DNA from 2 places in the Pseudomonas sp. FW305-96 genome. Region 2 is predicted to be linked to the other one. Evidence: riboswitches for the same ligand, from Rfam matches in the RefSeq annotation. Region 2 holds a riboswitch; the other holds the start of a gene.
What was found. Region 2 has a riboswitch for cobalamin ahead of AC3WL2_RS18405 (ABC transporter substrate-binding protein). Riboswitches for the same ligand answer to the same signal wherever they lie in the genome.
Positions count from the first base shown of each region.

Region 1: linked by a shared signal. The riboswitch ahead of AC3WL2_RS21045 (TonB-dependent receptor) and the one ahead of AC3WL2_RS18405 (ABC transporter substrate-binding protein) in region 2 are both predicted to bind cobalamin.

Region 1 covers NZ_JBYSYW010000033.1:40,800-47,275, reverse strand. The annotation lists gene AC3WL2_RS21065 (inorganic phosphate transporter) at 1-719, shown strand, start outside; gene AC3WL2_RS21060 (glutathione S-transferase N-terminal domain-containing protein) at 760-1,455, opposite strand; gene AC3WL2_RS21055 (GNAT family N-acetyltransferase) at 1,481-2,002, opposite strand; gene AC3WL2_RS21050 (PaaI family thioesterase) at 2,068-2,565, opposite strand; cobalamin riboswitch at 2,754-2,958, shown strand; gene AC3WL2_RS21045 (TonB-dependent receptor) at 3,066-5,183, shown strand; gene AC3WL2_RS21040 (GlxA family transcriptional regulator) at 5,322-6,377, shown strand.
Region 2 covers NZ_JBYSYW010000026.1:4,720-11,195, forward strand. The annotation lists gene AC3WL2_RS18390 (DUF6708 domain-containing protein) at 1-299, shown strand, start outside; partial or broken gene AC3WL2_RS18395 (PAAR domain-containing protein) at 315-568, shown strand; gene AC3WL2_RS18400 (acetyltransferase domain-containing protein) at 874-2,034, shown strand; cobalamin riboswitch at 2,062-2,259, shown strand; gene AC3WL2_RS18405 (ABC transporter substrate-binding protein) at 2,369-3,382, shown strand; gene AC3WL2_RS18410 (FecCD family ABC transporter permease) at 3,379-4,395, shown strand; gene AC3WL2_RS18415 (ABC transporter ATP-binding protein) at 4,410-5,177, shown strand; gene AC3WL2_RS18420 (hypothetical protein) at 5,289-5,609, opposite strand; gene AC3WL2_RS18425 (bleomycin resistance protein) at 5,747-6,181, opposite strand; gene AC3WL2_RS18430 (hypothetical protein) at 6,459-6,476, shown strand, end outside.

The DNA.
Region 1 (6,476 bases), on a different contig from region 2:
AGCAGGCCCTGCAGTTCTCGGCCGTCGCCGAGGTCACCCGCCAGGCGCTGGTACGGGCCGCGCCCGCGCCCGCCCCGGCCGATCCGCGCCAGGTGCTGACCGCGTTCGTCGCCACCCCGAAGGCCAGCCCCGAGCTGCTGCCGGCGCTGGCCGCGCTGACTGGCATGATCGGCGAGGAGGTCAAGGGCTATGGCTCGCTCAAGCGCGTGCCGGCCGAGGCCATGGCCAACGTGCGCAACGACATGTACCTGGCCAGCGAAGCCATCCGCCAGATCGACAAGCACCAGCTGGCCCGCTACGACGCTGATACCGCCCGCCACGTGCAGCTGTTCAAGCGCCAGCTGGACGACGCCACCCGCTATATCCCGCTGTGGGTCAAGGTGGCGGTGGCCATCGCCCTGGGCCTGGGCACCATGGTCGGCTGGCGGCGCATCGTGGTGACGGTGGGCGAGAAGATCGGCAAGGCCCACCTGAGCTATGCCCAGGGCGCTTCGGCCGAGGTGGTGGCGATGTGCACCATCGGCGCGGCGGATATGTTCGGCCTGCCGGTATCGACCACCCACGTACTGAGTTCGGGGGTGGCCGGGACCATGGTGGCCAACGGCTCGGGGATTCAACGCAAGACGCTGGTCAACCTGCTGATGGCCTGGGTGCTGACGTTGCCGGCGGCGATGCTGCTGGCGGGGTGCTTGTACTGGTTGCTGAACCAGATCCTCTGAGGAGGTGCGACGGGGGCTGCCGCGCAGCCCTCCGACGAGGTCATGCCGGAATCTTCAGGCCACGCTGCACGGCCGGGCGCTCGAGGAACCGCGCCAGCACCCGCTGCACTTCCTTGAACGTGTCGAATTCCACCAGCTCCCGCGCGTTGTAGCGCTCCACCAGGTTACGCACCCAGGGGAAGATGGCGATATCGGCGATGCTGTATGCATCGACCATCCACTCCCGCCCTTGCAGGTGGCGGTCGAGCACCGCCAGCAAGCGCTTGGACTCATTGACGTAGCGGTCTCGCGGACGCTTGTCCTCGTACTCCTTGCCCGCGAAGAAATGGAAGAACCCCACCTGGCCGAACATCGGCCCGATGCCGCCCATCTGGAACATCAGCCACTGCAGGGTCTGGTAGCGCTGGGCCGGGTCCTGGCTCAGCAACTGGCCGCTCTTCTCGGCCAGGTACTGCAGGATCGCCCCCGACTCGAACAATGGCAACGGTTGGCCCCCCGGCCCATTGGGGTCGAGGATCGCCGGGATCTTGTTGTTGGCGCTCAGGGAGATGAACGCGGGGCTCAACTGGTCCTCGGTTTCGAAGCTGACCTTGTGCACCTCGTAGGGCAGGCCGATTTCCTCGAGCATGATCGAGACCTTGACCCCGTTGGGCGTGGCCAGCGAGTACAGTTGCAGGCGCTCGGGGTGTCGCGCCGGCCATTTACCGGTGATGGGGAATGCGGAAAGTTCGGTCATGGGGGTGCCTTCGCGTTGGAAGCGTTCAATCTAGATGATCTTCGGCCATCCTGACCATCACCCAGTCGCGGTGCCGCTCGTCGCCGCAAGGGAAGATCGCCTCGCCCACCTTGCGAAAGCCGTTGCGCTGATAGAAACCGATCGCCCGGGCGTTCAGCTCATTGACTGTCAGGCGCGCCTGGCCATCGACCTGGGCCAGGGTGGTGGCGAGCAACAATTGCGCGGCGCCGGTGCCATGGGCGCAGGGTAGTACATAGCAGCGGGAGATTTCCGCCAGTTGATCGGCCTCGGCAATACCCAGCTTGCCGGGCGCCAGGTCGAGCATGCTGTAGCCCAGCACCTGGCCATCCCGCTCGACCACCAGCAACCGCTTGTGCGGGTGCTCCAGGTGCGCCTGGAAATGTTCGGGCTGGAGATGGTGGGCGATGTAGTGTTGCTGGGCGCTGACCGCGCTATCGGGCGGGCTGGCCAGGGCGAAGGTCGCCTGGCCGACAAGGCTCAGGGCCACGCAGTCTTCGTCACGGGCGGGGCGAATCTGGTAGGGCATGGCAACATCCTGTCGGGCAGCCGGGTCACGTTCGACAATGCCAGCCCCACCCCATGGGTGCAAGTTCAGGCGTCGCCATGGGCCTGGCGCTTGAGCTTCTCGGTGTCGACCCGCACAAATACCGAATCGGCGGTGACCGTCAGTACATCCCCGGCCCAGACCTCGCAGATCACCCGGGTCTTGCGCCCCAGCTCACCCTCGACCCGGGCCTTGAGCAGCAGTTCGACGCCCATGGGCGTGGGCTTGAGGTAGGTCAGGCCAAGCTGGCCGGTGACGCAGTCGATACGTGGCAAGGTGCCAGGTTCGCGGCCTTCGGCACGGTAGTGACAGGCCATGGCGGTCCAGTTGGAGTGGCAGTCGACCAGCATGGCCAGCAGGCCACCGTAGACCAGGCCGGGCCAGCCGGTGAAAGTCGGGTCGGGGGTATGCCGGCACGACAGGTGGATGCCGTCGGCGTCCCAGTGGCTCTGCACATGCAGGCCGCTGGGGTGGGAACAGCCGCAGCCGTAGCAGATGCCTTCGGGGGCGGCGAGTTGTTGCAGGGACAGGGCGTGCTCGGTCATACGCGTCCTTGGCTTGTTGGTGTTGGATAAGGAGGCTGGCTGCCGATGGTAGCGCCCTGCGCGGCCTGCGCCAATCCACGAGGCCTGGCCGCAGACAATACCTGCCTGACGGCAACCGCTCTGAACCGCGATTCAGCAAGATTCAGCCCACCCATCCAGACGATTGACTCTCTGCCCGTTCGGTGGTCAGATGCGCGCCAGTTTCAGGTGCCCTGCGCCGCCGCGCGCAAGGTGAAACGGGAAGCCGGTGAGTCGATACCACGACAAGTCCGGCGCTGCCCCCGCAACGGTAAGCGAGCGAACCCTTCGACAGACCACTGTGCACACGCATGGGAAGGTGAAGGTTACATGCCCCTCGCAAGCCCGGAGACCGGCCTGAGGCTTCACTTGGCAACCCGCGGTGGGCGGGCGCAGGCCGGTATTCGCGTGCGCGCCTGCGCGCGCTTCGCCGTTGCGTGTTTTCCACCGGGATCCATTCTTTCCTGCAGCAGTGGAACGACATGTCCCGTATCAACAAGCTTCACACCCTGGCGGCCTGCCTGGCCGTGTCCCTGCCGGCGCTGGCCGACGAGCAGCCCAGCCCTGCGCTCACCCTGCCCTCCACGGCGATCACCGACAGCCGCGACCCGCAGACCGTCGACCTGGCCACCCCCACCCAGGCCGGTTCACGCCTGAACCTCAGTGCCCTGGAAACCCCGGCGAGCACCAGCAGCATCACCGCCGCGCAGATCATGCAACGCAACAACACCACGGTGCAGGATGCCGTGACCCGCTCGCCGGGCATCACCTTCATCGGTACCCCTGGCGATGGCGGCACCGGCTTGTCGGCGCGCGGTTTCACGGGCCAGAGTTCGGTGATGACCCTGTTCGACGGGTCGCGCCTGTACGCCGGTGCCGGCACCCTCACCTACCCGGTCGATCCCTGGATGGTCGAGCGTATCGATGTGATCCGTGGGCCTGCCTCGGTGCTGTATGGCGAAGGCGCCACCGGGGCAACGGTCAACGTGATTCCGAAAAAGCCCTTCAGCGGTGATATCCGCAACCACCTGCGCCTGGGCTATGGCTCCTGGGACCGCCAGCAACTGGGGCTGGACAGCGGCGGCAGCCTGAGCGAGCGCCTGAGCTACCGCGCCACCCTGAACCAGCAGGCGGGCAACGGCTGGGTCGACCGCACCGATTCGCGCAGCCTGGCGTTTTCCGGCGCGCTGCGCTTCGATGCCAGTGACGACCTGAGTTTCACCTTGTCCCACGAACGCGGCGACGCGCAACCTGCCAACTACTACGGCACGCCGCTGATCGACGGCCATCTGCGCAGCAGCGTGCGCAACAAGAACTACAACGTCAGCAATGACGAACAGCGCTACCACGATGAATGGACGCGACTGACCAGCGACTGGAACATCAGCGACAGCATCAGCGCCAGCAACCAGCTGTACTACATCAAGAGCCGTCGCCACTGGCGCAATGCCGAGGAATACGCCTGGGATGCCGGTGTGATCCAGCGCGGCAGTTTCCTGGAGATCAAGCACAACCAGGAGCAGATCGGCGACCGCCAGAGCTTCACCTTCGATCACTCGCTGTTCGGCCTGGCCAGCAAGACCGTGGTGGGCGCCGAGTACAACAAGATCCGCTTCAACATTGACAGCAACTCGCCCTACGAAGATGGCTACACCGACCCGCTCGACCCTTGGCGGCCGGCACCCGGCGGGTTCCACAGTGCCGATCCGACGCGCCCGCAGACGCTGTCGAAAACCAGCACCTTCTCGCTGTTCGCCGAAAACCGCACGCAACTGACCGAGCGCCTGTCGCTGGTCACCGGCATACGCCGCGACCAGAACCACATCGACCGCAACGACCTGGTGAAGGACACTCGCGAAGACCAGAGCCTGCGTGGCGGCAACTGGCGCGCCGGCCTGGTGTACGCGCTGACTGACGATCTGTCGGTGTACGGCCAGTACTCCACCAGCGAGGATGGTGTCGGTGACCTGCTGACCCTGCGCCCGGAGCAACGCCTTGAACTGACCGAAGCCAAGCAGACCGAATTCGGCCTCAAGCAACGGTTCTGGGACGGACGCGGCGAATGGACGTTGGCGGCCTACCACATCGTCAAGAAGAAGCTGCCGGTGTACGACGTGGTCTCCAAGCGCAGCCAGCAGGCAGGCCAACAGACCTCCGATGGCCTGGAGGCAAGCCTGGAGCTGGCACTGGGCAATCAATGGCAACTGTCGGGTAACGCTGCCCTGGTGCGCGCCAAGTACGATGACTTCACTCAGCTCAGCCGAGGCGTTTCCTACGACCGGTCTGGCAACCACCCGCAGGACGTCCCACGTCGTACCGCCAACCTGTGGCTGAGCAAAGGCTTCGGGCAAAGCGTCGACACCGGTATTGGCCTGCGCTACGTAGACGCCCGCTATACCAGCGCCGCCAATGACCAACGCGTGCCGGGCTACACCGTGGTCGATGCTAACATCGGCTGGCAGGTGCTGCCCGACGTGCGCCTGGGCCTGCAGGTGAACAATCTGTTCGATCGCGAGTACGCCCAGTCGAGCTACAGCGGCGAACAGTGGCTGCTGGGCGCGCCGCGCTCGTATTTCGCCACGGTGGACTACAGCTTCTAGATCGGCCAGGTAACAGCGTGAGAGCGGGCTTGCCCCGCTCCCACAAGAGCCCAGGTCTGACGGCCATCGCGTCGTGCTTGAACATCATCGCGCCAACTGCTCGACTAGGGCCTACGCTCCGTCCACAAGCAGCGCGCCATGACCGACATCCCGCAGATTCCCGCAGCGCCCGTGCACGCGCTTGACCAGCCGCGCACCTTGCTGTTCCTCGCCTACCCGCAGATGGGCCTGCTCGACCTCACCGGCGCGCAGACGGTGTTCTGGGCCGCGACCAAGGCCCGCGCCGCGCGCGGCCTACCCGGCTACCGGGTGGTCACCGCCAGCCTCGAAGGGGGCCTGGTCCCCACCGCTGAAGGCCTGGCCGTCGCCACCGAGCCACTGGCGCCCTGGCTGCACGAGCCCTTCGACACGCTGGTCGTGCCCGGCGCCCCGGAGATCGTCCGCACCCTCCCCGATCACGCCGAGCTGGTCGCCTGGCTAGCCCAGGCCGCCCAACGCGCCCGACGTACCGCTTCGGTATGCAGCGGCACCTTCCTGCTGGCCGCCGCCGGCCTGCTCGATGGCCGCCGGGCCGCCACCCACTGGGCGATGTGCGATGCCCTGCACCGACGCTTCCCGGCCATCGAGGTGGATGCCGAATCGATCTTCGTGCAGCAGGATCAGGTATGGACTTCGGCCGGAGTCAGCGCCGGCATCGACCTGGCGCTGGCCCTGGTCGAGGCCGACTGCGGCCGCGAGGTGGCCATGCAGGTGGCCCGCGAATTGGTGGTATTCCTCAAGCGCCCCGGCGGCCAGGCGCAGTTCAGTGAGCTGCTCAAGGCCCAGGGCGAGGACAGCGACGCCTTCGAGACCCTGCACCTATGGCTCAGCGAGCATCTGGGCGACCCGCGCCTGACGGTCGAGCGGCTGGCCGAACAGGCGCGCATGAGCCTGCGCAACTTCACTCGGGTGTACAAGCACAAGACCGGGCGCACCCCGGCCAAGGCCATCGAGGTGTTTCGCCTGGAGGCGGCGCGCCGCTTGCTGGAGAACTCCGACCAGCATATCGAGCAGGTCGCCCGCCAGTGCGGGTTCGGCAGCGAGGAGCGCATGCGCCTGGCGTTCCAGCGCCACCTGGCGGTGACCCCGCGAGACTATCGGGCGCGCTTCGCCCGCAGCGTGCCGCTGGCCGAAATCCAGGGTTCTTTGGCCTAGGGGCAAACCGAGGGGGCGCTTAGCATCTGCACCACGCTTGTCGGGCCGCAATCCAGGCTCACCCACAAGGCGTACCCTTTTTCCACTGCCGCAGCGACA
Region 2 (6,476 bases):
CGGCCAAACTCCCTCCGCCCGGCGAACCCAACTGGTGGCACCGGCCGCTTCATGCCATCTGCCTGACCCCGGCAGAAGCCTGGCGCCACTACGCCCCTTGGCGAACCGGCGAGCCTGGGGAAATGCAGGGCAAAAAAAATTGGCAGTTACCGTTTTGGGCAATGCTGTTTCCTTACAACTTCACTCTCGCCGTCTGTTGGTACATCGTCTGCCACCTGTTCAACGTCCGTGCTGCACCTCCTCCGCCGGAGGCCTTCGAGCAAGCCCCTGTCCAGCCAAGTAAGAAGAGGCGCAAATGAGGGTCAACTGACTCGTTGGTCACCGCCCGAGCCGACCATCGCCATCTTTGCCCTCTCCACGGGGAAGGCACCGTCATCAGCGGCGCGGACAGTGCCACAGTGAATGGTCGTGCAATCGCACGCATAGGGGATGAGCTCAGTTGCAGTGCGGTCATCGAGACCGGTGACGCGCATACGTTAATCCAAGGTAGCCCCGTAGCGCGCCAAGGCGACAAGAGCAGCCAAGGCGCGCCCTGATCGAATGTGACCCCGCTTGGCTGATTGCATAAGGCCGACACGGTGTCGCTTCGAAGCTGCCCGGTTCACAGTCAGTGTCACCGGGCTGCCGCGCCGCAACGAGGACGACTTCAATTATGGGTTGGAGCAAGTCGCGATTGCCGGAAGAGAAGCCAGATCCTGCAACGTCTGCCTGAGACATGTTGGAGTTCCTGAGTCGCCGCGCTGTGTCGTCCAGAACGACGCATTACTTGCGATGACGTTGGCTACTCCAGCGCATTTCAGTACCCAGGCCCCACCAGAATGAAATAAGATAACGTTTCATTCGAACACGCTTCCAACCTGCGATCCCTCCTCGATGACCAGTTCCCCAACCGCCCTCCCCACCCAACGCCTGCAAAGCATCGACGCCCTGCGCGGCCTGGTGATCCTGTTCATGCTGCTTGACCACGTGCGCGAAACCTTCTTCCTGCATCGCCAGGTCAGCGACCCGATGACCATCGACGCCACCGAACCCAGCCTGTTCGCCAGCCGCACCCTGGCGCACCTGTGCGCGCCGGTGTTCGTGCTGCTTACCGGGCTATCGGCCTGGCTGTATGGCGAGAAGCACCAGGGCCGTGGCGATGTCTCGGTGTTCCTGTTCAAGCGCGGTGTGTTCCTGGTGGTGCTGGAATTCACCCTGGTCAACTTCGCCTGGACCTTCCAGTTGCCTCCGAGCGTGATCTACCTGCAGGTGATCTGGGCCATCGGCCTGAGCATGCTCGCCCTGTCGCTGCTGGTGTGGCTGCCGCGTCCGGCGCTACTCGCCCTCGGCGCGCTGATCGTCGCCGGTCACAACCTGCTCGATGGCCTGCACTTCGGGCCGGAATCGGCGCTGCATGTGCCATGGGCGATCCTGCATGAGCGCAGTTGGCTGGAGGTGGGCGAACATCTGTGCCTGCGCACGTCCTACCCGCTGTTGCCGTGGATCGGCGTGATCGCCCTGGGTTATGGGCTCGGGCCGTGGTTTGCCCGGGGCAGCGATGTCGGCAAGCGCCAGCAGCGTCTGCTATGGGTCGGCGCGGGCCTGCTGCTTGGGTTCGTCGCGCTGCGCCTGCTCAATGGCTACGGCGAAGCCCCCTGGAGCCTCTACGCCCGCGTCGGGCAGACGCTGATGAGCTTCTTCAATATCACCAAATACCCACCGTCGCTGCTGTTCCTGGCCCTGACCCTTGGCGTCGGCCTGCTCCTGCTGCGCGGCTTCGAGCGTGCCGGCGACGCCCGCTGGGTCGGCCCGCTTGCGGTGTTTGGCGCAGCGCCGATGTTCTTCTACCTGCTGCACCTGTATGCGCTCAAGCTGCTGTACGTGGCCTGCGTGGCGCTGTTCGGCCTGAACCAGGGCCGCTATTTCGGTTTCGATGGCATCGGGGCGGTATGGCTGACCGCCGTGCTGCTGCCACTTGTCCTGTACCTGCCGGTGCGCTGGTTCGCCCGGCTGAAAGCGCGACGGCGCGATATCGCCTGGCTCAAGTACCTGTAAAAGCGTTTTCACCCGACAGCCCGATGGTCTACCATGCCGCCCGCCGGTTTCCACACGGAATCAAAAGGGAATCCCGGGCTCGCCACTGGCGATCCAAAGGGAACTGCCCCCGCAACTGTAGGTGCCGAGCCTGCGCCATCGATGCCACTGGGTCTGCCGACCCGGGAAGGCTGGCGCCGGCCTGGACGCACCAGTCAGGAGACCTGCCGGCACGCATTCACCAACCGGCGGGGTGTCCGGGATGGTCATCCGCCCTGGCCGCGTGCTTGCGCAGGCTGCCGGGCGATGCCTGTCCGTGGGCCATTCCGTGCACCACCCAGGAGATCGCCCCACCATGCCGCACCGCCTCGCCGCCCTCCTCGCCGGCCTGTCCCTGTCGGGCCTGGCCCACGCCAGCGCCACCCAGTACCCGCTGACCGTCGACAACTGCGGCATGCCGCAGACCTTCACCCAGGCCCCGCAACGGGCGGTGACCGTCGGCCAGGCCGGCACCGAGCTGCTCTATGCCCTGGGCCTCGGTGAGCGGCTGGCGGGCACCTCGCTGTGGTTCAACAACGTGCTGCCGGAATTCAAGACGCAGAACGACAAGGTCCCGCGTCTGGCCGACAACGAACCGAGCTTCGAGGCGTTGGTCGGCAAACGTCCGCAACTGGTGACGGCGCAGTTCGAGTGGATGATCGGCGCCCAGGGCGCGGTCGGCACCCGCGAGCAGTTCCAGGAGCTGGGCATCCCCACCTACCTGCTGCCCTCGGACTGCGAGGGCAAGGACAACCTGGTGGGCGCCGACGGCACCCGCCTGCAGCCGTTCAAGGTGCAGAGCATCTACAAGAGCGTCAGCCAGCTGGCCGAGATCTTCGACGTGCAGGAACGTGGCGCGCGCCTGAATGCCGAGCTCCAGGGCCAGCTGGAACAGGCCAGGCAGCGCCTGGCCGGCCAGGACCTGGCGCACACCAGCGCGCTGTTCTGGTTTTCCAGCGCCGACCTCAAGACCGACCCCTATGTCGCCGGCCGCCAGGGCGTGGCCGACTACATGCTGCAGACCCTCGGCGTGCGCAACGTGGTCGAATCCAGCGAAGAATGGCCTACCGTGGGCTGGGAGACCCTGGTCAAAGCCAACCCCACCTGGCTGATCGTCGCGCGCATGGACCGCCGCCGCTACCCGGCCGACGACTACCAGAAAAAACTCGACTTCCTGCGCAGCGACCCGGTCACGCGCAATATGGACGCGGTCAAGCACGGCCGCATCATCGTCCTCGATGCCGACGCCATGCAGGCCGGCATACGCCTGTTCCGCGGGCTGGACGTGCTGTCCAGCGCCTTCGCCAGCGGTAAAGCACCCCAGCCATGAGCCGCCTGCTGCCCATCAGCCTCTTTGCCTTGCTCGCCCTGTGCCTGGCCATGCTTGCCGGGATTGCCATCGGCGAGACCCGAGTCGGCGCCGAGGCGATCTGGCAGGCGCTGGCCAACCAGCTGTGGCAGGCCGGCCATTCCGTCGACCCGATCGACGCCGGCATCGTCTGGAACTACCGCCTGCCGCGCACCCTGGTCGCCGCCGCTTGTGGCGCGGGGCTGGCGACCTGCGGGGTGATCCTCCAGGCGCTGCTGCGCAACCCGCTGGCCGAACCGTACCTGCTGGGCCTGTCGGCCGGTGCCTCGACCGGTGCGGTGGCGGTGGGGTTGTTCGGCCTGGGCGGGGCGGTGCTGTCGCTGTCGGCAGGCGCCTTCATCGGCGCGCTGGCGGCGTTCGCCCTGGTGCTGCTGCTGTCGCGCGCCAGTGGCAGCCGCCATGACAACGCCCAGGTGATCCTCGCCGGCATCGCCGGCTCGCAGCTGTTCAACGCGCTCACCGCCTTTCTCATCACCAAGTCGGCCACCGCCGAGCAGGCCCGCGGCATCCTGTTCTGGCTGTTGGGCAACCTCAGCGGCGTGCGCTGGCCGTCGGTGTGGCTGGCGGTGCCGGTCGCTCTGTTCGGCCTCGCGATATGCCTGTGGCAACGCCGGGCACTGGACGCCTTTACCTTCGGTGCCGACTCGGCGGCCTCGCTGGGCGTACCGGTGCGCCGTACACAGCTGCTGCTGATCAGTTGCGCGGCGTTGGTCACCGCGGTGATGGTGTCCATCGTCGGCGCCATCGGCTTCGTCGGCCTGGTCATCCCCCACGCCTTGCGCCTGCTGCTCGGCCCCGGGCATAGCCGCCTGCTGCCGGCCAGTGCCCTGGGCGGTGCGCTGTTCCTGATTATCGCCGACATCCTCTCGCGCACCCTGATCGCCGGCCAAGTGATCCCGGTGGGCGTGGTCACGGCCTTGATCGGCGCACCGGTGTTCGCGCTGATCCTGATCAGCCGCCGGGGGCGCCCATGAGCGTGATGACCACCATCGCCGACGCGCCGCTCACCTGCCAAGGGCTCAGCCTGCGCCTGGGCGGACGCGACGTGCTGCAGGGTGTCGACCTGAGCGTGATGCCCGGCGAAACCCTCGGCGTGGTCGGCCCCAACGGCTCGGGCAAGTCCACCCTGCTCAAGCTGCTCGCCGGCCTGCGCACGCCCAGCAGTGGCAACGTGCGCCTGCTCGGCGAAGCGCTGGAGCGCATGCCGCGCCGGCATATCGCCCAACGCCTGGCCCTGGTCGAGCAACAGGCCGACACCCTGGACGCCATCAGCGTGTACGACGCCGTCGCCCTGGGCCGAACGCCCTGGCTCTCGGCCCTGGCACCGTTCGGCAACGATGACCGCGCCATCGTCGAACAGGCGCTGGCCGACGCCGACGCCAGCCACCTGCGCCGACGGCTATGGGGCGAACTGTCTGGCGGCGAACGCCAGCGCGTGCACATCGCCCGGGCGCTGGCGCAACGGCCGCAGGTGCTGTTGCTGGACGAGCCGACCAACCATCTCGATATCCAGCACCAGCTCGGCTTGCTACGCCAGGTGCAGGCGCTGCCGGTGACGACGCTGGTGGCGCTGCATGATCTCAACCAGGCACTGACTTGCGATCGGCTGGCCGTGCTCGATCAAGGGCGGCTGGTTGCGCTAGGCAAGCCAGAAGCGGTGTTGACGCCGGAGCGGTTGCTGGGGACGTTTGGGGTGCGGGGGCACTACCTGGTCGATCCGTATGATGGGGCGCGGGTGCTGCGGTTTCGTGCCTGAGTCGGCATGGAAAGCGCCGCTCACGCGGCGCATCGCCGGCAAGCCGGCTCCCACACCGACCGCGCCAGCCTGAAGCAATGCGCCATCCCGTGGGAGTCGACTTGGCGGCGATCAGGCCGGTTGGTTTATCTGCGGCAGCTTCCAGGCCTTCATCTCCTGCGGCGTCAGGCTGGCCAGCACCTGCATGAAGGTTTCGGTCAGCTCGCTGCTGACATTACCGTGGGCCCGGTAGTTGCTCAGCAGGTAGCGCTTTACCGTATTCGGCCAGTTGTTCGCCAGGTGAGCGGCCTTGATGATGCCCTTGGCGTCCTGATAGTTGGCGGCGGGCTTGACCTGGGTCAGCCGGCGCTCGAAGTGGCCGAAGCTCCAGTCGTCCTCGCGAGCCTCGAATTCGTCCAGCAGTTTCACCTTGTACAACGCAAGCTCGGGCATGCGTGATCTCCTTGTGATGGGGTGGAAGGAGACGGTAGGCGAATACGTCGGGAATGGAAATGAACACGGTGTTGAGCATGGCGGGTGCCGGTTGGGATGGCCTGTCAGACGCCGGCTGCTGGGGCCGGTAGCAAGGGCTACCGCGCGGATAACGCAACCGGGCGCTCGCCCAGTTTCTGCGCCAACCTCAACAGGTAGCCATCGGGGTCCTGGACCAGGAACTGGCGCAACCCCACTTCGACGGCATCTGCGCGATACCAGACTTCCTCGCATGCCTGGAACAACGGCCAGCGATGGCGCTCCAGCCGTTCGAGCAGCGGCGCGACAGCGGGGACATCGATCTGCAGGTTGATCCCCCGCCCGAAGGGTTTTTCCAGCGGCCCGGTGAGCCAGTGATCATCGGCATCGAGCTGCTCGAGCATCACCTGCGCGCCGTGCAGGTCGAGGTAGGCGAAACGCTGCTCCGGGCGTTGATAGGCAATCTCGAAGCCCAGCAACGACACCCAAAAATCCAGGCTGCTGTCGAGGTCGCTGACGATCAGTTCGGGCACCATCCTGTTGCGCTGTAGCATGCGGGTCGTCCTTGAGGGGTATGGGCAAGCGGACGACATGATAACGCTTACCCCAACTTCCACCAGCGTGGCCGGCAAGCACGAAACGAATGCGATGTGGGCCGCAAGGCCTGGGCGCCTTTGGCATCGAAGCAGCCCAGCAGCAAGGCGACCGTGGGGGTGCGCATGGAGCGCCGTAAAAGTGTTACGCCGTATGGCATCCTGGCCTGCGCGCCCGCGCCACTGCTAAAGTGCGCGCCGCGGCCCTCCCGGCCCCAGCAATGATGGAAACCTGCCGATGGAAAGAATGATCCAG